DNA from 3 places in the Chryseobacterium sp. D764 genome. Region 1 is predicted to be linked to each of the others. Evidence: riboswitches for the same ligand, from Rfam matches in the RefSeq annotation. Region 1 holds a riboswitch; each other region holds the start of a gene.
What was found. Region 1 has a riboswitch for S-adenosylmethionine ahead of KYG33_RS13690 (TonB-dependent receptor plug domain-containing protein). Riboswitches for the same ligand answer to the same signal wherever they lie in the genome.
Positions count from the first base shown of each region.

Region 1 (7,954 bases):
ATTTCCTTTACAATCATATGCATTTCAACCGTCATATCCGGTGGTGTCTCTTTGTGAAGGAAGATGAAATTATTATGGGTCATGTTTTCCAGAATTTCTGCATTCTCGCGGTTGAGATCCGGATTGATGAGGTTGAAAACATATTGATAATTGATCTGAATCTGGAGATATTTAAGAACTTCCTGGTTTTCCGTCCATAGTTCAGCGACATTTTCTTTGGGCGAGTAATGAAGAATGTATTGGTTTTTCTTAAATGAAAATTGGGTTCCGCAGTCATGAGCTTCCAAATTGATTCCCTCACTCAGCAGAAAAAGAAGATTAAAACTTGCCTTCCCTTCCAACATGTGAGATTTGAAGGATTGATCAGGGCACAGATCTTCCTGCATGATGATTTTGATGTCTTCGGATCTGAACAAAAGTCCACTTTTAGATGATTTCCTCATGCAACACATTTTTACAGCCATGGTACAACTACTTAAGGTAAAAGTCCTTCGCAGGATAACCAAAAGTTCAGAAATGATAACTCGGGGTTAATTATGTGAGGTACTTTTGCGCAAAATTAAATTAAATTTAGAATAATTAAAAATAATATTTTATATGTTTAGAGATTTACATTTTGCAATACAGAAAATCAGAACGGGATTAACGTTGCTGATTATCGCCGGAAGCTGCTTGTATGCTCAGCAATGGGAAAATGTTGGAGGCATTCAGGATGTATCAGCAGGAGGAAGTAGTTTTAACAATTTAGTTATAGACAACTCAGGAAATTATTATCTGTCATATTATGATGTTTCCGTAGCCAGAGGTTCTGTTCAGAAATTTAACGGGAGTTCATGGTCATATTTAGGAGGAAGTGCGGGAGTTACAGCAGGAACGGCAACTTACAGTTCACTGTCTATAAGTCCTAACGGAAACAGTCTTTATTATACCAATCAGCTTGGCTATCCGGATTCTGGAATGGAAGTACGTTTGTTTACGGGGTCTTTATGGTCTCAACTTCCGAATGCTACAGACAGTCCTGTAAATTATCAGGCTTCTGCAGTTTCTTCTGATAATATTATATTCACTTATGGATCTTATGGTTCAGGAACGGTAAAAAGATATTTTGGAGGAACCTGGGAGCAGGTAGGAAATGCCGGCTTTTCAGGAGGTGCTGAATTTGCTGAAATGGTTATCGGAACCAATAATATGGTGTATACGTGTAATGTTTCCGGAGGTTTAAAAGTGTATCAAAACAGCACTGGTGCAGATTCTTCACAAAACTGGAGTCTGGTAGGAGGTGCTGCTGCAGATGCTTCTTCTTCAGGAGAACAGTACAACGCCGATATTGCTTTGGATGGATCTAATACGATCTATGTAGCCTATGTTTCAAACTCAGGAGGAGGAAAAAAAGTGAATGTTAAAAAATTTGACGGTAACTCTTGGATTCAGGTTGGAAATGCTAATTTTTCAGAAGGAAAAGTTCAGCATGTTGCCTTAGCTGTGACGGAATCCGGGAAACCGTATGTCGTTGCCAGCCGTTTTGAAAATGACAATTTCCTTAGAAATACGGTTTATAAATTAGATGATTCTCAAAACTGGGTTGCTTTTGGAGGTGATTTTGTTTCAGATGGTGAGGCAAAATACAATGATCTTGCTATAGATAAAGCGCATAACTATCTTGTTCTTGCTTATTCTGACAATACCACAAAAGTGAAAAGAATTTCTCTGACACTGAATCCTCAGACATGCAGCAATACGGACCCGGGAACCAATGTGGGTGATGTAGGCTGTGTAAGTTTTATGTATCGTGGTCAGCAGGTTGCTTATACTACCGTAAGAGGAGCAGACGGAAAAATATGGCTTCAGCAGAATCTGGGAAGTACACAGGTTGCTTCATCAGTAGCCGATGCGAACGCATATGGAGACCTTTTCCAATGGGGAAGATGGGATGACGGCCACCAGCTTAGAAATTCACAGACAGCGCAAGCACCTTCATCCAATACTCCCGAAGGAATTGCAGCGGCTGGAGGAGTGTATATTGCAGGATCTCCGGCATGGTGGGCGGGTTTTGCAAGTTCAGATACATGGGCTGGTACATCAGTGGCAGACGTTAATGCATCCGCTGGGGTAGATCCTTGTAAAGCGATCGGAACAGACTGGAAAATGCCTTCTCAGGCAGATTGGACTGCTTTGGTAGGGGCTGAAGGTATTGGGAATCCGGCAACTGCTTACAGCAGCAATCTTAAATTACCGGCAGGAGGAAACAGAAGTTCCAGTAATGGCGACTTTAGTTTTGTAGGACAAAGAGGGTATTTTTGGAGTTCAGATACATCAAGTTTAGGAGCGAAATATTTATATATCGGATCCACTATTGCCAACCCATCAGCCGGAGGAATGAGAGGTCAGGGGTCTTCAGTAAGATGTATTAAACCGACATCTTCTTTAGGTACTTCAGACATTAAGCTGAATAATGTAGTAATAGGAATGTATCCCAACCCGACAAAAGGAATTCTTACTGTTAAATCAGACTCCGCGATTGACAAAGTGAACGTTATCAATGCGGTAGGGCAAAGAATGAATGTGCAGTTCTCAGATAATCAAATCAATATGACTGAACTTTCTTCAGGGTTATATATCGTAGAATTAAAATTAAAGAATGGACAATCCGTTTCTAAAAAGATTATAAAAGACTAACTGAATTTCTATAACAAAGATTTTCGTCCAAAAAATAGTTCATTACAATTACTTTTATTGGGAGGCTCATGAAAATTTCATGAGTCTTTTTTTATTTTATTTTTTCCCGGAAAATTGAAATATTTGATGAAGACTGGACAAGAATAGTCACTATGAAGAAAAATTTATACTATATTCGATAAAAAATAAGAAATGAAAAAACTTTATTCCGTTGTTTTTCTGTTGATTGCAATGGCAGTTTTTGGGCAGATCAATTACTCCATCAGCCCGAATCCATTCAATGAAACCGATGCCGTAACCCTTACTGTTCCCGGAGATCAGATTGATGAGTCGGCATGGGGCGTGTCTAATAATGCCATTTATATCTGGACATGGTCTTTTGATACTAATTATCAGAACAGTCAGGACTGTCCTACCAATGGCAGCTGGAACAACTCCAATGACCTGAATAAACTAAATTATAATGCTGCTACAGACAGCTATTCACTTACTTTTACCCCGACTTCTTTTTTCGGAAGAACAGGAATCGGGAGGTTCGGGTTTTTATTAAAAGATAAAACAGGATCTCATCAGAGCTCACCGGACATTTTTGTAAATGTGGGCACTTTAAGCTTAAATCTTACCAATCCTCTGGCTAATAGCCTGACTTCTGTTCCGGCAGGAAACTCTATTAATATTACGGCTACCACAAATAACAATGCAACATTTCAGTTAAAAGCAAACGGAACTGTTGTCAACTCTACAACAACTCCTTCACAATCCTATTCTTACAGTTATACGGTTACTCAGGATGCCAGCATGGAACTTGTTGCCACAGAGGGAGTTAATTCTAAAACTGCGACATTCATTTTACAGGTTCCGAGAAATGTAGTTGCTGAAGCCATTCCAAACTGGATTAAACAGGGGATTAATTATCATCCGACAGATCAGACCAAAGTAGGACTTGCGTTATATGCGCCTGGCAAAAGCTTTGTACATGTCATTGGAAGTTTTAATAACTGGGCGGTGAATGATACTTATTTAATGAAAAAAGATACCACAAACCCTGATCTTTATTGGATTGAGCTCAATGGGATTACGCCTCAGCAGCTCTATACTTTTCAGTACAGAACGAATGATCTGAGAAAAGTGGCAGACCCTTATTCACCCCAGATCTTATCTTCTTATGATGATCCGTGGATCTCAGCTTCTACCTATCCGAATTTACCTGCATTTCCTGCCGGACAAGGTTTTGAAGTTTCAACATTTAAAACGGGGCAGACAGCCTATAACTGGCAGACAACCAGTTTTCAGAGACCCGCGAAAGAAGATCTGGTGGTCTACGAATTATTATTGAGAGATTTTACACAGGAAAAGAACTGGCAGTCTCTGATCAATAAAATTTCTTATTTAAAAAATCTAAAGATCAATGCAATAGAATTACTTCCCATCATGGAATTTGACGGAAACCTTTCCTGGGGATACAATACTTCTTTCCATTATGCATTGGACAAAGCTTATGGAACCCCCGAAAAATTCAAAGAATTTGTAGATATCTGCCACCAGAACGGAATTGCAGTTATTCTGGACGTCGCATTTAACCATGCAACAGGACGTTCTTCTCTGGTAAGGCTTTGGAATGTAGATCCTGATGGAGACGGTTACGGGGATGTTGCTCCAAACAATCCTTATTTCAATCAGGTCCCGAAACATTCATACAATGTATTTAACGATTTTAATCATACAAGCCTTTCAACTCAATATTACGTTGAAAGATGTCTTCAACAATGGCTGACAGAATATCACATTGACGGATTCCGCTGGGATTTAACAAAAGGATTTACCCAAAGCTGCTCCGAAAATGATGAAGCATGCACCAACGCTTATCAGCAGGACAGAGTGGATATCATGAAACATTATGCAGACAGACAGTGGGCAATCGATCCCAATTCTTACATGATTTTTGAGCATCTGGGAACGGATGCAGAAGAACAGCAATGGGCAAACTACAGGGTAGCAGAGGGAAAAGGAGTGATGCTTTGGAATAAACAAACGGAGCCTTATAACCAGAATACCATGGGATATAAAGACAACAGTAATTATGACAGAATGAACCATAGTCTTCATGGGTTTACCAATATGCGTGCTGTAGGGTACGGAGAAAGTCATGATGAAGAAAGATTGATGTTTAAAAATCTTGCATATGGTGCTGCGAACGGTAGCTATGACGTTAAAAACCTTAATACAGCTCTTGAAAGAATGAAAACTTTCGGTGCGACATTCTTTACTATTCCAGGTCCGAAAATGATCTGGCAGTTTGGGGAATTAGGATATGAATTCAGTATCAACAGATGTGCTGACGGTACTATCAATAACGGGTGCAGAACGGATGAAAAGCCTGTTGCATTTACTTTAAACTATGATACCAACGTAAACAGAAAAGCTGTATATGATATATGGGCTAAAATAATCACGATCAGAAATACCCATCAGGTTTTTAAAACTAAAACGTACAGTATAGAATCCAATAATCTGGCTAATGATCCGGACGGATTGATCACAAGAATTTATCTCTATGATTCGGCTATTACAACCGGGATAAAAAATGTTGTCGTACTGGCCAATTATGATATATCTGCAAAAAATGTTGTTCCTTTCTTTCCTTACACAGGGCAATGGCAGAATCTCATGGATGACAGTATTTCGAATATCGCCTCTACCACGGCTCCGATAACTTTACAGCCAGGAGAATTCAGGATTTTCGGGAATTATGGAGGTGCACTGTCAACAACAGATCCAAATACTGTAAATAAATTATCACTTCAGATCGCTGATAATCCAATACAAAACGGAGTGGCGAAATTAATTTTTAATAAAGCAAAAAACGGAGAAATTTTGATTTTTGATATGACGGGTAAAAAACTGGATTCATTCAAACTGAATAAAGAAAACGGAACTTATGAAATGAAAGTCAGTTATCCTGCAGGAACTTATCTGGTGCAGTTGAAATCGGAAACCGGAATTGCCATTCAAAAGATGATAATCAGATAAAAACAAATTATGAAGTTGTTTAGACTTAAAAATGTAGGATATATTGAAACCATTAAGAAGGATTTAAGAAATAAAGTGTAGTTAAGATGAATCATTCTGATTTTTAAGCTTAAGGCGAAGCTTATCTTAATACTCTTATCGCCTTACTATAATCTTAATGTTTCAAAAATAAAACTTTAAACAAGTTCTATAAAATAATAAAAGGCAAATTTGCAGTGTAGCAGATTTGCCTTTTTTGTCTATTTAAAAAAATAGTCTACTTTTGCAGTAGATTTATCAAGAAAGGTGGAGGGATTTGGCCCAAAGAAACCTTAGCAACCTGCACGATTCGAGAAGTGTAAAGGTGCTAATTCCAACCCTGAGGGGGAGATAAGCGAAGTCAATATTCTTATATGAATTCCATTTCTTGAAGTCTTGTATATCTGCGGAAAAATCCGTCAGACTGTAATTATTAATTGGCAAGAACAAAAATGAAAAAATTAAGTACAGCTGTATTATTGCTTGGGGCAATTTTGGTTGCTGCTCAGGAGAATGAGGAGAAAGGAAAACAAATAGAAGATATTGTTATCGTTGGAAACCGTAATGTAAAAAGAACAAAACTGGAAACACCGGTTCCTGTAGATGTTATCAATATTGACAAAATTCAAAGGAGTTCTCCGCAAATGACTGCTCAGGATCTTCTGAATTATGTTATCCCATCGTTTAATTCCGTAAGACAGTCTGCTTCTGATGGTACGGAACATATTGATCCTTTAACCTTAAGAGGAATGGGCCCTGATCAGGTTCTCGTATTGCTGAACGGGAAAAGAAGACACACCACTTCTTTAGTCAATTATCAGAATACCGTGGGGAATGGCTCTGTAGGAACAGATCTGAGTACAATTCCTGTTATTGCTATTGATAGAATAGAAGTGTTAAGGGACGGAGCTGCAGCACAATACGGTTCTGATGCCATTGCAGGAGTGATCAATATTATTCTTAAAAAAAATACGGGAGCCTCAGCAAGTCTTACGTATGGATTGACCGGGAGAAATGATGGAGATACCTATCAGGCAGGAGCCAATTATGGTACTTCATTAGGAAAAAAAGAGGGTTATATCAACCTTTCTCTACAATTAAGCCACAGAGGAAAAACCACAAGAACTCAAAATCACGATCTAGATATTTTCGGAGATAATTTCGCTTACGCCTTTGCAAATGATCCTGAAGCGGCAAGAGCTGCAGATGATGCGAAGATTAAGGAGCGGGGATTGTCACGTGATGATTTCAATTTCCAGATTGGAGATGCGCAGATCAGGCAGGGACAGTTGTTTTTCAATGCAGAATATCCTTTTAACGATCAATTTAAAATCTATTCTTTCGGAGGTTTTAGTATCAAAGAAGGAAAAGGCTTTGGTTTCAGAAGACTGCCGAGCGAAACATCCAATGTGGTTTCATCCATTTATCCGAACGGCTTTCAGGCAACTCTTGGATCTCAGGTATATGATATTTCCTATGCTGTAGGAGCAAAATATAATGTCAATGATTGGGTATTAGATCTAAGCAACACATTCGGAAGTAATACCTTCAATTATAATGTAAGCAATACCAATAATGCTTCTCTCGGGGTAAAATCGCCAACCCGGTTTTATGCAGGAGCCCATAGTTTTCTTCAGAATACCGTGAATCTTGATGTTTCCAAAAGTATAAACCGTTTCAATATCGCATTTGGGGGAGAATTCAGGTTTGAACAATACCAGATCAAACCAGGGGATGAAGCTTCTTATACCCAATATGATATCAATGGAAATGTAGCTACAGAAGGGTCAACAGTATTGGGTGCGGGTGGATCTCAATCTTTTATCGGGTTTTCTCCAAACAATACCTTGAAAAAAGACAGACACTCAACTGCTGTGTATGCGGATGTTTCCTATGATTTAGATAAAAAATTAAATATTGACGCCGCTGCCAGATTTGAAAATTATTCAGATTTCGGAAATACGTTGAATGGAAAGCTTGCCGTTCGATATGAGTTCGTAAAAAATTATGCAATAAGAGCTGCCGTTGGAACAGGATTCAGGGCACCTTCCCTTCAGCAGCAGTATTTCAATAATTCATATGCGGATATTTCTACTTCAGGCTCAAAGATTGTTACCAAAGGAATATTCAGTAACGATAGCGAAGCCGCCAGAATTCTGGGATTTGATAAACTCAAACAGGAAACTTCTGTCAACGCGAGTGCGGGATTTACCCTGAAACCTTTACACAA
Region 1 is NZ_CP079219.1:3,025,976-3,033,929, reverse strand. It holds gene KYG33_RS13705 (helix-turn-helix domain-containing protein) at 1-443, opposite strand, end outside; gene KYG33_RS13700 (T9SS type A sorting domain-containing protein) at 598-2,676, shown strand; gene KYG33_RS13695 (alpha-amylase family glycosyl hydrolase) at 2,869-5,706, shown strand; SAM riboswitch class I at 5,977-6,082, shown strand; gene KYG33_RS13690 (TonB-dependent receptor plug domain-containing protein) at 6,177-7,954, shown strand, end outside.

Region 2 (7,954 bases), 630 kb from region 1:
AGGTAGTTCCATCGTTATTAAATTTTGCCCAGGTACCGTTTACTACAGTTTCTGCACTTTCAGCAGTTTTGAAAACTTCCACACTGTTAGCCTGATCAGTCGGAGCAGTGTCCAGATCGCTTTCACAGCTTGTCAACGCTAAAAATCCGATAAGTGCAAACGATAGATATTTTAATTTTTTCATTGTTTCAATTTTAAACGTTATAGTATTGCCTGAAGACCAAAAGTGATTGTTCTCATTGCAGGGTATCTGTAATAGGTGGTTCCATCCAAAGCCTGTTCAGGATCCATTCCCTTATGTTTATAGAAGGTTAAAAGATTCTCTGCCTGAATATAAATTCTGAACTTTTTAAGTCCGATTTTCTCAAAATAATCCTCAGGAAGTGTATATCCTAAGCTTACATTTTTAAGTCTTGCATATGTCCCTGAGTATAAGAATCTGGATGAGTTTGACGTCCAGTTATTTGTTGTTGTACTCAAGCCCGGAACATCCGTATTAGGATTATCAGGCGTCCATCTGTTTAACATTTCAGCACTCCATGCACGTCCTCCCAGACTTCCGTTGTGCATGATGGAAGTATAATCATTGTCCAGAATTTTTCCACCGATTTTGAATGTCAGCAATCCTGAAAAATCAAAATTTTTGTAGGTAATGCTGGTACTGATTCCTCCGGTCAGTTTAGGCAAAGCAGAACCCTGCAAGAGTTTTGTTGCTTTTGAATATTCTGAGGTAGTTCCTTCTACTGAATTTCCGCTCGCATCTGTAGAAACCGTTTTCCACAATGGCTTTCCATTGCTTGGATCTACCCCAACCCATTCCGGAATATAGAAATCATATACGGAACCTCCTACCGTTAATAGCTTGGTTTGTCCCACTACAAGTGGCCCTGAAGGTAACTTGGTAACTTTATTGTTTAAGGTGCTTAGGTTTACATCTACATTCCACTGGAAATTATCATTCTTAATTGGGGTTGTGAATAATGAAAATTCAAATCCTGTATTTTGGATAGTTCCAATATTGGCAGGATAATCACTAATTCCCAGAGATGGTGCCACTGGCATGTTAAATAGAAGATCCTGACTTTTTCTTTTGAAATATTCAATATTTCCTTTAATTCTGTTATTCAGAACAGCGAATTCTAATCCTACATTTAAATTAAGGTTGGTTTCCCATTTCACATTATTGGTAGCCGTTTTTTCAAGTGTTGTTCCCGGTTCTCCACCAAGACTGATAAATCTGTACAGCTCCTGATAAGCATAATAAAGCGGCTGTCCGTTTGGTCGAAGTAATTTATCATTTCCCTGACCTCCGTAACTGGCACGTAATGTCAACTGATTAAAGACATTCAGGCTTTTTACAAACTCTTCATTGGAAATTTTCCATGAACCTCCAACTGACCAGAATCTCCCCCATCTGTTATCCTTTTCAAATCTTGAAGAACTGTCTGCTCTTCCTGATGCAGACAGGAAATAAGTATTATTGTAGTCATACTCTACTTTTCCAAGGAAACTCAATAAGCTCAATTTATTACTGTTCCCACTGAAGCTTCCCAGTAAAGAAGCAGCATCCGGTTCATAATAATAAGGGAGAGAAAACTGGCTTCTTGTTCCGGAAATCGTCTGATAGTCATATTTATAGAATTCATGTCCTGCTAAAGCATTTACATGGTGTTTCCCAAATTTCCTATCGTATGTCAGAATATTACTGGTTGTATAAGAAAGTGTTCTGGTATTGGTTTTCGTTACTGAACCTCCAATCTCAGCGCCTTGTCCCAGCAATGGATTTGAATAATAATGTCCGTTATAATTCACCAAATCAACAGAAAAGCTTGTCTTGAATTTCAACTCCGGTAAGAAAGTGAATTCCATAAATCCTTTTCCTGAGAAGTTATCTTCTTTATTTTCGTTTTTGTCTAATGGCAGTGTTGCCGCGGCATTTTGATTCTGAAGCGCACTTGTTGGTCTGTATTTTCCGAAATCATAAATCGGGTTTCCATCTGCACCCAAAATATAGCTTCCATTTGCATTTCTTTCGTAATAAGGATAGAATGAAGGAATAAATCTTGCAGCATTGATGATATTACTTGAATTGGAATCTGAAGAAGTGGGCGCCTGCTGAATACTGTTTGTATAGCTTAAGTTTACCCCAACATTCAGCCATTTTTTTACTTCAGAATTGATCTTTAACCTGGTATTGTATCTTTTATATCCTGATTCAATAGCCATTCCCTTATCATCAAGATAGCCCAATGAAAAGAAATAATTGCTCTTCTCACTTCCTCCGCTGATATCAAGATCTACCTGATTTCTTGAAGCAACTCTCTGCAAAATATCCCTCCAGTCGTCATTCCAAAGTGGTGATGCTCCGGGTAATAATTTCCCATCGGTTCCCACCGGTTTTGGATATCCTGTTCCATATGGATTGATCCCAAGTGTAGAAACAAGATTATCTGTTGCCATCTGTGCAGCCTGTTGAGAAGACACTTTTCCGGACTGATATCCGTTTCTCAAGGCTTCCCAATATAATTGAAAGTATTGATCTGTATTTACCTGTTCGTAATCTTTTACGGCTCTTCCGGAGAATCCCTGGCTGATATTAAAATTAACTCTAGCTTCTCCTTTTTTACCTGATTTTGTGGTAATGATGATAATCCCGTTTGCTCCTCTTGATCCATACAACGCACTCGCAGTGGCATCTTTCAAAACACTGATAGATTCAATATCACTTGGACTGATAGAATTTAGGTTTCCATCAAAAGGGATTCCGTCTACTACGTATAAAGGATCACTGGAAGCACTTATAGAACCAATCCCTCTAATTCGGATAGTAGAAACCGCTCCTGGCTGTCCTGATGCACTCGTCGTTTGAATCCCGGCAACCTGCCCTTCCAATGCCTTGGTAATATTGGTTACAGGTCTGTTGTTGATCTTATCGCTGGAAATGGTAGCAACGGAACCGGTATAGCTGTTTCTTTTTGCTTTTCCATAGGCTACGACTACAACTTCGTCAATTTCTTTTTCATGAAGACTGTCCTTTTCCGGCTTAGAATTCTGTGCATGTACACTGGTTACTCCCAGAAAAAATGCAGCAACCGGAGGTATCCAAGTTTTAAAAGCGAATAAATTTTTGCTAATCATAATCAATTTCATTTATCATATATTAAAATTTTGCCCTTTGCAGAAAAATCAGCAAAGGGCATCGATAAATACGATAAACCAAATGCTTATTTTTCCTTAAAAGGCTGAACGTAACACCTTGCCCAATGGGTAGGTTGTCAAGATTTCACAGGGTCAGTTCCCTCCATCTTTCTTTATAAGCCGATCGAAATATGGTTGCAAAGCTAAAAACTTTTAGTCTACAAAACAAGTAGACTTATTATTTTTCATGATAAATTTTCAAAAATTAACATAAGATTTTAATAAAACCCATTACTGTAAGGAGTTGCAATCATTACCATTTTATCAAACATGATAAATATCATTATTAATAATACAATTGAACGAACGTTAATTTGTGCGGAAATTTTTGAGCATTTAATTAAAAAAAGTTTTTAATTTTATAGTATGAAAGTTTTGATTATAAACGGACCTAACCTCAACTTGTTAGGTACCAGAGAACCGGAAATCTATGGAAATATCTCTATGGAAAACTATTTGGAAATTTTAAAATCCGAGTTTCAATCTCATGAATTAAAATATTATCAGTCAAATATTGAAGGAGAGCTTATCAACAGGCTTCAGAAAGATGATTTTGATGCCGTAGTAATTAATCCGGGAGCTTTCACCCATTATTCCTATGCGATTGCTGATTGTCTAAAAAATATCAGAAAACCCAAAGTAGAAGTTCATATCAGCAACATCTATAAAAGAGAGGAATTCAGACAGAAGTCTGTGACAGCTGCTAATACGGATGCAGTTTTATCTGGCTTTGGAATGGATGGATATAGATTGGCTATATTAAGCTTAAAGTAATTTTCAAATAATATCTGCGAAAAATTAGAAATAAAAAAGCCTCATCGATGATGAGGCTTTTCTGTATGTTATAAATAACTATTAGATAGTTTGTTCTTGTAATTGAGGTCCTGAAGCAACTAATTTCTTACCTTCTTCAGTATCACAGTACTGCTCAAAGTTTTTGATATATCTTGAAGCAAGATCTTTTGCTTTTTCTTCCCAGTCTGAAGCGTTCTCATAAGTATCTCTAGGATCTAAAATACCTGTAGAAACGTTTGGTAATTCAGTAGGAATCTCAAGGTTCATGATTGGAACCTGAGTTTTAGGAGCATTATCAATAGAACCGTCAATGATTGCATCAATGATCGCTCTGGTATCTTTCAGAGAAATTCTCTTTCCGCTACCGTTCCATCCTGTGTTTACTAAATAAGCTTTAGCACCGTGCTCTTGCATTTTACCGATCAATGTTTTAGAATACATTGTTGGGTGCAATGTAAGGAATGCTTCACCAAATGCAGGTGAGAAAGATGGCTGAGGCTCTGTGATTCCTCTTTCTGTTCCGGCTAATTTAGATGTATAACCGCAAAGGAAGTGGTATTGAGCCTGATCTTCATTTAAGATGGAAACCGGAGGAAGTACCCCGAATGCATCTGCAGAAAGATAAACAATCTTCTTAGCATGACCTGCTTTAGAAGGCAATACAATTTTGTTGATATGGTAAATTGGATAAGAAACCCTAGTATTTTCTGTGATAGATCCGTCAGTATAATCTGCTATTCCATTGTTCACTACAACGTTTTCAAGAAGTGCATCTCTCTTGATTGCTCTGAAAATATCCGGTTCTTTTTCTTCTGATAAATCAATTACTTTCGCGTAGCATCCTCCCTCATAGTTGAATACTCCGTTGTTATCCCATCCGTGCTCATCGTCACCGATAAGGTATCTTTTAGGATCTGCCGATAAAGTAGTTTTACCTGTTCCTGAAAGACCAAAGAATAAAGCAACATCACCTTTTTCTCCTACGTTTGCAGAACAGTGCATTGAAGCCATACCTTTTAATGGAAGGTAATAGTTCATCATGGCAAACATTCCTTTCTTCATTTCACCTCCATACCATGTACCTCCGATGATCTGTAGTTTTTCTGTAAGGTTGAACATGATAAAGTTCTCAGAGTTTAATCCCTGAGCTTCCCAGTTCGGGTTTGTTGTTTTTGATCCGTTGATTACTGTGAAATCCGGCTCACCAAAGTTTTCCAGTTCGTAGTGAGAAGGACGAATAAACATGTTTGTCACGAAATGTGCCTGCCATGCTACTTCAACAATAAATCTTACTTTAAGTCTTGTATCTGCATTTGTTCCACAAAAAGCATCTACTACATAAATCTTCTTAGCTTCAGAAAGCTGGTTCATCACTAGTTCCTTACAAGAACCGAAAATTTCTGCTGATGTAGGTAAATTTACTTTACCATCCCAGAAAATTGTATCTCTTGTAACATCATCCTGAACAATATATCTGTCTTTAGGTGAACGACCTGTGAAAATCCCTGTTTTTACTGATACCGCGCCAGATTCTGTAAGTTCAGCTTTCTCAAATCCCTGATTTTCAGAAGAAACTTCAGCCTGATATAATTCTTCATAAGAAGGATTGTACACTACTTCATAGTTTCCTTTAATCCCTAATTTCTCTAAATCCTGGATGATTTTAGTGTTTTTCATTTTACTTATATTTTCTATTTCTTTATTGACTTCAACAAAAATAATATTAATTATTTGTTAAAGGTGGTTTAAATATACTGATATAAGTCAGAATGACAAATAAAAAAACAGGATCGTAATGGTTTGATTATAAATAAATTATATTTTCCCATTCAAAAATAGTTGTAAAACCTTTCTCCCAAAAATAGTTCTTGTAGTCCCCAAATTTGGCACTCATTACAAAATCTCCCCCCCATGCGCCTAAACTTTTGACAAAAGAAGGGCAATCTGAGAATATTTTTTCTTTAACTGTGGATATTTCAAGAAAATCAGCAATTTTACGCTCATGAATCATCATTAATTCGGAAAATTTTTCCAATTCACTGCATAACATTATTTTTTTTGTGATATTTGAAAATTCTTCAATCAATTCAGGAGACTTCTTTTTTGATTTATAAAAGTTGATCCCTTCTCTGCTATCCTGCTTCTGATTTAAATGAATAAAAATCAGTTCATTTTTAAATGAAGGATTGAAATTTACCTTCTCATATTTAATCTCAGGTTTGCTTTGGAATAGAACTGCAGATTTTTCTTTTGCCACTGCAATATCATATCCGCTTCCTCCTAAACTAATTGCATTAAGATGAAAAGGATCAATCTCAGCCCATTCTGCAAGATTGTTCATCAAAGTAGAACTGCTACCAAGACCATAGTCTGAAGGAAACTGAAGATTAGTTTTTAAGTGGTAAGTAAGATTGAATTTGAATTTAGTATTAGAAAGCTGCTGAACATTCTTTAATGTTTTGACAATAAATTCAGCGCTTGATGGAATATTGGTTTCTAAGACCTGCCAGTTTTTATAATCAATGACCGCCCTCAACCATAATTTGTTTTGATGATAAGCCTCCCAAAGAATAAGTGACCTCTCATCTTCTTTTTCTTCAAAGAAAAACTCTTGTCCCAGCTTGGTAGGTACCGCTAAGACAAGAGCTCCGTCGATTGCGAAATATTCTGAAGTAAGCATAAGCTTGCCCGGTGAAAATATCGCGTTCATATATTTTTAGTTAGATTGCAGAAGCAGCATCTACTGATCCGTCAATTTTCTTGATCAGTCCCTGAAGGGTTTTTCCTGGTCCTACTTCTACGAAGTTGGATGCCCCATCTTTAATCATATTCTGAACAGACTGCGTCCATTTTACAGGACCGGTAAGCTGGTCGATCAGGTTTTGTTTGATTTCGTCAGGATTCGTTACCGCTGTTGTAGTGATATTCTGATATACAGGAATAGTTGCTTTTCTGAATTTTGTTTTTTCGATAGCTGCTGCCAGTCTTTCTTGTGCAGGCTGCATCAATGGTGAATGGAAAGCTCCATTTACTGGTAGTAACAATGCTCTTTTAGCACCTGCTTCTTTCAGTTTTGCACAAGCTTCTTCTACTGCTGGTGTTTCTCCTGAGATCACCAATTGTCCCGGGCAGTTATAATTTGCAGGAACAACAATTCCACTGATTTGCGCACAGATTTCTTCAACCTTAGCATCATCTAATCCTAAAATAGCAGCCATAGAACTTGGATTGGCATCACAAGCAGCCTGCATAGCTTTTGCTCTTTCGGAAACTAATTTCAAACCGTCATCAAAGGATAGAACTCCGTTGGCAACCAATGCTGAAAACTCTCCTAAAGAGTGTCCTGCAACCATTTCAGCACCAAGACCGTTTACGGCTTTTAATGCTGCTACTGAATGTATAAATATTGAAGGCTGGGTAACCTCTGTTTTTTTTAGATCCGCGTCCGTTCCGTTAAACATAATGGAAAGAATGTCGAAACCTAAAATTTCATTGGCAGATTCCATCAGATCTTTAATATCTTTTCTAGAATCATACAATTCTTTTCCCATTCCTACGAACTGAGAACCCTGCCCTGGAAATACAAGTGCTTTCATGTATTAAATTAAATATTATGCAAATATAACTATAATGTTAACAATATTCTTTTAAAGAACAATAAATCATGTTAAGGTACCAGTCTGATTACTCTGTAACCCGTGTTTACATAAGCACCGTTAGCTTTAGATTTTACAAACTCAAATTTTGTAGCAAGCTGAGTCTGAACTTTATTCATCTGTTTAAAGATTTCACCTTTTTTATTCTCTCTGGTTAACATGTCATTGACAACATCAAAACCTACGATAGCATATTTTGGTGGAGTTTTACAGTATTTGCTTTTGTAAGCAGCCAGTATTTCTTTTTCAAAGGTACCGTCTGTATTGATCTTTCTATCCATCAGATAGACCAAACTAGCCTGGCT
Region 2 is NZ_CP079219.1:3,651,383-3,659,336, reverse strand. It holds gene KYG33_RS16595 (RagB/SusD family nutrient uptake outer membrane protein) at 1-184, opposite strand, end outside; gene KYG33_RS16590 (SusC/RagA family TonB-linked outer membrane protein) at 202-3,138, opposite strand; SAM riboswitch class I at 3,222-3,320, opposite strand; gene KYG33_RS16585 (type II 3-dehydroquinate dehydratase) at 3,565-3,972, shown strand; gene pckA (phosphoenolpyruvate carboxykinase (ATP)) at 4,054-5,670, opposite strand; gene KYG33_RS16575 (GYDIA family GHMP kinase) at 5,798-6,703, opposite strand; gene fabD (ACP S-malonyltransferase) at 6,714-7,589, opposite strand; gene KYG33_RS16565 (LysM peptidoglycan-binding domain-containing protein) at 7,661-7,954, opposite strand, start outside.
Region 2: linked by a shared signal. The riboswitch ahead of KYG33_RS16590 (SusC/RagA family TonB-linked outer membrane protein) and the one ahead of KYG33_RS13690 (TonB-dependent receptor plug domain-containing protein) in region 1 are both predicted to bind S-adenosylmethionine.

Region 3 (7,954 bases), 790 kb from region 1:
AATAAGCAGGAAGAGCAGTTTCATTCGAGAATAGATATGATCGAACTTCGTGCAAGCCTGGAGAAAGTAAAATCTGAGATCGGAAAAGTAATTGTAGGGCAGGAGAAGATGATTGAACATCTTTTGGCAGCGTTACTTTCAAACGGTCATGTTTTGATTGAAGGAGTTCCGGGAGTGGCGAAGACAATCACCGCAAAATTATTAGCCAAAACCATTGACGTAGGTTTCAGCAGAATTCAGTTTACTCCGGATCTTATGCCTTCCGATATCTTGGGGACATCCATATTCAATGTGAAAAATTCAGAATTTGAATTTAAAAAAGGACCTATCTTCTCCAACTTCATCCTGATTGATGAGATCAACAGATCGCCGGCAAAAACACAATCTGCATTATTTGAAGTAATGGAAGAAAGACAGATCACCATGGATGGTACCCGTTATATTTTGGAAGAACCTTTTCTTGTTATCGCTACACAAAACCCTATAGAACATGAGGGAACGTACAGACTTCCGGAAGCCCAGCTGGATCGTTTTTTATTCAAAATCAATGTAGGATATCCTAATCTTGAGCAGGAAATCGCGATCATTAAAAATCAGCACGAAAGTAAAAAAGAAGATAAAACAGAAGGCGTAAACCGCGTGATCACAGCTGTACAGCTGAAAAACTACCAGAATCTGGTAAAAGAAATCATTGTGGAAAGTCAGCTGATGGAATATATTGCTAAGATTATCATCAATACAAGAGAAAACCAATTCTTATATCTGGGAGCTTCACCGAGAGCTTCATTAGCACTTCTTACAGCATCAAAAGCATTTGCAGCGCTGAGAGGAAGAGATTTTGTGACTCCTGAAGATATCAAAGAAGCAAGCTATGCTGTTTTAAGACACAGAGTCATCGTATCTCCCGAAAGAGAAATGGAAGGTCTTACTGCAGATGAAATTATCCGCCAGATTTTAGAAGGAATAGAGATTCCGAGATAGGTTATTAGATAATAGGTGACAGGGCAATAATCCCTAATCCCTTTTTTCTAAATCCTAATCCCTATACCCTAACCAATGAAAAACTTATACATCAATACACGTTTCTTTTTTGCACTCATCGGAGTGGGGATTCTGTATGTTCTGGCATTTTTCTTTCCGGTGCTGATGTGGGCAGCCCATATCGTGCTTCTGATTTGTTTTCTGGCTGCAATGGTAGATTTCCTGTTGCTTTTTAACCAAAAGAATGCGCTGCAGGTTCAAAGAATTTTACCGGAAAAACTGTCTAACGGAGATGAGAATTTTGTAAAAATTGACATCAAAAATAATTATAGCTTTACCATATCCACTAAGATTATTGATGAAATTCCTTTTCAGTTTCAGAAAAGAGATTTTTTAATCGAAAAACAGATCGCTTCAGGAGCGAATACATTCTTTCAATATTCATTAGAACCTAAGGAAAGAGGAGAATATCATTTCGGAGGTTTGAATATTTACGCATCTTCACCATTAGGTTTAATTTCAAAAAGATTTATTTTTCAGAAGGATGCTATGCTGCCATCTTATCCATCCTTTATTCATCTCAGAAAATATGAGCTGATGGCCATTCAAAGTGAATTTCTATTAGGTGGAATCAAAAGAGTCAGAAAGCTGGGACACACGATGGAATTTGAGCAGATCAAAGAATATGTTCCCGGAGATGATATCAGAACGATCAACTGGAAAGCTACTTCCAAGACCAACCGTTTGATGGTAAACCAGTTTCAGGATGAAAAATCACAGCGTATTTTTATGCTGATTGATAAAGGAAGAACCATGAAAATGCCTTTCAATGGATTAAGCTTGCTGGATTATTCCATCAATGCAACAATGGCACTTTCTCATATTATTTTGAGAAAGGGAGACAGAGCCGGTATGATGACCTTTTCCAAGAAAGCTGAAAATAAAATTGCAGCCGATAATAAATCCGGGCAGCTGAAAAAAATCTCTGAAGCGCTTTATAATATTAAAACAGATTTCTTTGAAAGTGATTTCAACCGCCTGTATCAGGATGTAAAATATTCTATCAATCAAAGAAGCTTAATTCTGCTTTTTACCAACTTTGAAACATTGGACGGACTGAACCGACAGCTGAAATATCTACGTGGAATCGCAAAAAACCATTTGCTGGTAGTTGTATTCTTCAAAAATTCAGAATTGCAGACGCTGATCAACAAAAATCCTGAAAATATGCAGGAAATCTATGATGAGATCATTGCTGAGAAATTTGAGTTTGAAAAGAAACTGATCATCCAGGAACTTCGCAAATATGGAATCTATACCGTATATACACTTCCGGAAAATTTGAATATCGATGTTATCAATAAATATCTTGAGATAAAAGCGAGAGGAATTTTATAACTTTGCAAAAGCAATAAGCAATAAATAATGAAAATTACACTTAACAGAATAAACGACGATTTTTTATTTGAATGTACAAATGCACAAGGAAATTCTATTCTTCTGGATAATACTTCCCAGCCGGGAGCAAAAGGCGTTTCTCCAATGGAAAGTGTACTGATGGCAGTCGCGGGCTGCAGCGGAATTGATGTGGTTTCTATTTTAAAGAAGCAGCGTCAGGATATCAAAAGTTTTCAGGCAGAAGTAGAAGGAGAAAGAGTACAGGTAGATGAAGCAAAACCTTTTAAATCCATTAATGTTAAGTTCCTTTTAGAAGGAGAAATTGATCCTAAAAAAGCATTAAAGGCAGCAGAACTTTCTTTTGAAAAATACTGTTCCGTATCAAGAACGTTAGAACCGAATGTAGAAATCGGATATGAAGTCTATGTAAACGGAGAAAAAATTTAATCTCTTATTTAAAAATAGAAAAAGCCGGATGACTCATCCGGCTTTTTTATTATTTATTACTCATTGCTGATTAAAAGGTAAGTCTTGGTTTTATCAGTTTCGCCACAGTGGCAGTCCATCCTGTCTGGTGAGAAGCCCCTACACCACGGCCGTTATCACCATGAAAATATTCAAAGAAGGTGATATAATCTCTGAAATGCTCATCGTAATTGAATTTTGGATTGCCTCCGTTGAAAGCCCTTTGCCCATGTTCATCCTTTAAAAATATTGAACAGAGCCTTTTGCTGATATTCTGAGCGACTTCATCAAGATTTCTTTTATCGCCGCTTCCTGTTGGAAATTCTACCTTAAGACTGTTTCCATAATAATAATGAAAACGCTGCAGGCTTTCAACAATCAGGAAATTGATAGGAAACCAGATCGGCCCACGCCAGTTGCTGTTTCCACCAAACATTCGGCTGTCACTTTCTGCAGGAGTATAGTATACCATATTTTCGGCTCCATGCACAGAGAATACAAAAGGATTTTCTTCGTATACTTTAGACATAGCACGGATTCCGTAAGAGCTTAGAAATTCTTTTTCATCAAGCATTCTTGTAAGAACCTTTGTTAATCTGTTTTTACGTAAAATACTCATCAGATGTTTTCTGCCTTGTCCCTCCTCATCCCAATGAGAAACGAGCTTGGTGAGTTCCGGCTTATTTTTTAGGATCCATTCCATTCTGGTTTTGAAATTAGGCATCTTTTCCAACAGCCTGTGATCCACAATTTCTACTGCGAATAAAGGAATTAAGCCGACAATACTTCTTAATTTCAAAGAAACACTGTCTCCGTTTCCAAGCTGCAATACATCATAGAAGAATCCGTCTTCTTCATTCCACAAGCCTTTTGTTCCTTCACCCAGGTTTTCCATAGCTTCAGCGATATAAAGATAATGTTCAAAAAACTTGATCGCCATATCCTCATATACCTGATAATATTGGGCAAGTTCCATCGCAATACGCATCATATTCAATGCATACATCGCCATCCAGCTTGTTCCGTCTGCCTGCTCAAGATGCTGACCGTCCTTTAGTTCCATATTCCGGTCAAAAGCACCAATATTATCTAGACCAAGGAAGCCGCCTCCGAAAATATTTTTACCATTTTTATCCTTTCTGTTGACCCACCATGTAAAATTCAGCAACAACTTCTGAAAGACTTTTTCTAAAAATAATAAATCCGGCTTTCCATTGTTTTTTTCATCAATCTTAAAAACACGGAAGCAAGACCAGGCATGTACAGGCGGGTTTACATCGCTCATGTTCCATTCATAAGCAGGAAGCTGTCCGTTAGGATGCATGTACCATTCTTTGGTAAGTAATAAAAGCTGTCCTTTGGCGAATTCCGCATCTATAATGGAGAAAGGGACGCAGTGAAATGCCAGATCCCACGTAGCATACCATGGATACTCCCATTTATCAGGCATGGAAATGATATCCTTATTATGAAGATGATTCCATTCTGTATTTCTTACATATTCGTTGAAATTTCTTGGAGCCTCAAAATTGGGATCTCCTTTCAACCATTTTCCGATATTGTAATGATAGAACTGTTTATTCCAAAGAAGCCCTGCAAAAGCCTGTCGCTGAACATTTCTTTCATCTTCATTTACTGTATCATTCTGAATATCGTTATAAAACTCTTCAGCTTCAGCTTGACGGATATTGAAAATATGATCAAAACTGTCAAAAGGTTCATCCATTTCGTCAGGAGACAACCTGAACTCAAAAACTTTTGATTCCCCAGCATCAATAATTTCATCAATAAGAAAAGAAGCTTTTGTTCCTCTTTTTTCAGGATTTACAGTATCTCCCTGATGAATAATAAAATTATTGATTCCATCTTTGAAATAAGTATTCTCTGCTTTGGGAGCTCCGTAAAGTTTGGAAGTATTGGTTTCATTATCACAAAATACACTCTGTGCATTTGAGTTTCGGGAATATAGCTTTTTGATCGAAATACTGTCATGACCAATATTAATACTTCCGTCATGAGACGCATTAACCTCTCCTTTATAAGTATTGTATCCCCATTTCCAGTTGTTTCTGAACCAGATTGTGGGAGCTACCAGAATAGGAGCCTCATGCTGGCTTCGATTACAAACGGTGACTCTGGCTAAGATATCGTTGTGATCGGCTTTACAGTATTCAATGAAAATATCAAAATATTCATCGTTATCAAAAATTCCGGTATCAAAAATCTCATATTCCGGTTCTTTTTTGCTTCGTTTTCCGTTTTCTATAACAAGATCATCGTAAGGAAATTCATTAATCGGATATTTATACACCACCTTCATATAGCTGTGAGTAGGCGTATTGTCCAGATAATAAAAGATTTCTTTGATGTCTTCACCATGATTTCCCTGAGGGTTACTCAATCCGAAGAATCGTTCTTTTACCATTTTATCTTTCTTGTTCCAGAATGAAAAAGCAAAACAGAAAAGTTGCTTTACATCAGAAATTCCGGCGATGCCTTCTTCTCCCCAGCGGTAAGCATAGCTTTCAGCATTATTATGATTGGTAAAATCCCAGGCATTCCCGTTTGAGCTGTAATCTTCACGTACATTTCCCCACTGTCGGTTGCTTACATAAGGTCCCCAGTTTTTCCATTTAGTATCTTGTAATCTTTCTTTTTCGGCGGTCATATCTCATCATTTTTCCATACGAAGTTAGTTTTTTTGAAAAATAATTCCAATTTTTTTCATCTGAACAATTATTAATATAGTTTTGAAATACTTGTATTTAAGGGCTTTTTTAAATATTAAAATATTTTTTTTTTGAAATTAAAAGAAAAGAACTACCTTTGCACCATTCGTTCATTCAAATATTGAAAATGTTATCAAGAAAGGTTGAGGGATTAGACCCTATGAAACCTTAGCAACCCTTTGCGCAAGCAAAGAAGGTGCTACGTTCTACCAAAGTATTTTGGACAGATAACTTACTGAAGTTCTTTTCAGCCATTTCCTGTGGCATTTTCAATTGTATTTGTATTAAAATATAATAGAATTGAAAACAGAACTAAACTATATAAATCTTTCGTATCAAACCAATTCCCAAAAGGAATACCATATCCCGTTAAGCTATCAGCTTTTTGGGAAAGATCTGTTTACAGCACCCATTGTTTTAATCAATCATGCACTTACCGGAAACTCAGATGTATCCGGAGAAAAAGGTTGGTGGAAACAATTGGTAGGAGAAAATCAGATTGTTGATACCAATCAATATACGGTTCTGTGTTTCAATATACCCGGAAACGGTTATGACAATTTTTTAATTGAAGATTATGAAGATTTCACGCCTTCAGATATCGCCGCGATATTTCTAAAAGGGCTTGAAGCTTTACATATCAAAAATCTATACGCCATTATTGGGGGCTCTCTGGGAGGAGGAATTGCCTGGGAAATGCTTGCCAAGCAGCCGGATCTTGCAGAAGTATTTATTCCTATTGCCTGTGATTACAGAACACACGACTGGCTTCATGCACAATGTCTGGTTCAGAAATTTTTATTGAATGATAAAGAAGAACCATTACAGAAAGCAAGAATTCATGCCATGCTGTGTTATAGAACACCACAGTCGCTCAATGACAGATTTCAAAACCAATATAACCAGGACAAACAATGTCTGGAATCAGAAGACTGGTTGGTTTATCATGGTAATGCACTAAACGAAAGATTTAGTTTAAAAGCGTACAAACTGATGAATCATCTCTTGATGAATATTAATGCTGATGAACCATCACTGGATAAAATACAGGCACGAATGCACATGATCTCCGTAGATACAGACTTATTCTTTCCTGCTTCTGAAATCCGAATGTGTTTTGAAAACTTAAAAGAGAAAAATAAGAATGTTTCTTACCACGAGATCCAATCTATACACGGGCATGATGCCTTCTTAATGGAATATCAACAATTAAATAATATCATTAAAAACATTTTACAGAAGTAATGAAAAATGCTAACGAAATAAAATTTTTGAAGAACAGATCAATCATCAAATTTGAAGGAGAAGATTTCCTGGGAGAAATCGGGATTGACGGACGAATTTTTAAAGCGCTTACCTTAGCGCGTATCAGTGTAGGAGTAATTTCCCAGCAGGCCATAGAAAACGGAATTTCTATCTTGGTTCAGGAAATTGATGCAGAAAAAGCAGTTGCTTGTCTTATTGATGAGTTTGAAGCAGAAAGAAAATCTGGAAAAGTTTCTCAGATCTATAGTATCAATAATGTTTCTGTGATCGGTTTTGTAGCAGAAGATTTCAATAAAGTCTTTGCTGAGCTGGCAAGAAACAATGTTTTCCCATTACTTTTGAATCAGGTTGCGGGAGAAAACAGAGTCAACATCGTAGTAACTTCTTCACAGGATGAAAAAACCAGAAATATCATCGAGTCTGAAATTTTCAAAAAGCCAAAGACAGTTCATTTAGCAATTATAGGTCACGGAAATGTAGGAAAAACTCTGATACAACAGGTATTGGAATCTTCAGAAGAAATAAAAAGACGTAAAAAAATAGATCTTAAAGTTGTTGCAGTAGCCAATTCAAAGAAAATAGCTTTCAACAAAAAAGGATTTGATGCGAATTGGAGCGATGAGGTTTTGACTGCAGAACATCCTTCGAGTGTTCAGGAGCTGATTAATTTCTCCAACGAAAACCAGCTGGAGAACCTTATCGTTGTTGATAACACGGCAAGTAAGGATTTTGTGAAAAACTATCATGCTCTGGCAGAAAACGGATTTGATCTGGTTTCTTCAAACAAGATTTTTAATACCCTTCCGATTGAAGAATACAGAAAACTAAGATATACGTTGAATAAAAACAACAGACGTTATCTGTATGAAACCAATGTGGGGGCAGGTTTACCATTAATTGATACGATTAAATTATTACACCTTTCAGGAGAAAATATCACCAGAATCAAAGGAGTATTCTCCGGAACATTAAGCTATGTTTTCAACAATTTTTCTTTAAGAGACGATAAATTTTCAACCATTATCAATGAAGCTTTGGAAAAAGGATACACAGAACCGGATCCAAGAGAAGACCTATCGGGAAATGACGTAGCAAGAAAATTATTGATTCTGGCG
Region 3 is NZ_CP079219.1:3,811,313-3,819,266, forward strand. It holds gene KYG33_RS17350 (AAA family ATPase) at 1-981, shown strand, start outside; gene KYG33_RS17355 (DUF58 domain-containing protein) at 1,057-2,379, shown strand; gene KYG33_RS17360 (OsmC family protein) at 2,407-2,826, shown strand; gene KYG33_RS17365 (MGH1-like glycoside hydrolase domain-containing protein) at 2,897-5,512, opposite strand; SAM riboswitch class I at 5,701-5,807, shown strand; gene KYG33_RS17370 (alpha/beta fold hydrolase) at 5,874-6,818, shown strand; gene KYG33_RS17375 (ACT domain-containing protein) at 6,818-7,954, shown strand, end outside.
Region 3: linked by a shared signal. The riboswitch ahead of KYG33_RS17370 (alpha/beta fold hydrolase) and the one ahead of KYG33_RS13690 (TonB-dependent receptor plug domain-containing protein) in region 1 are both predicted to bind S-adenosylmethionine.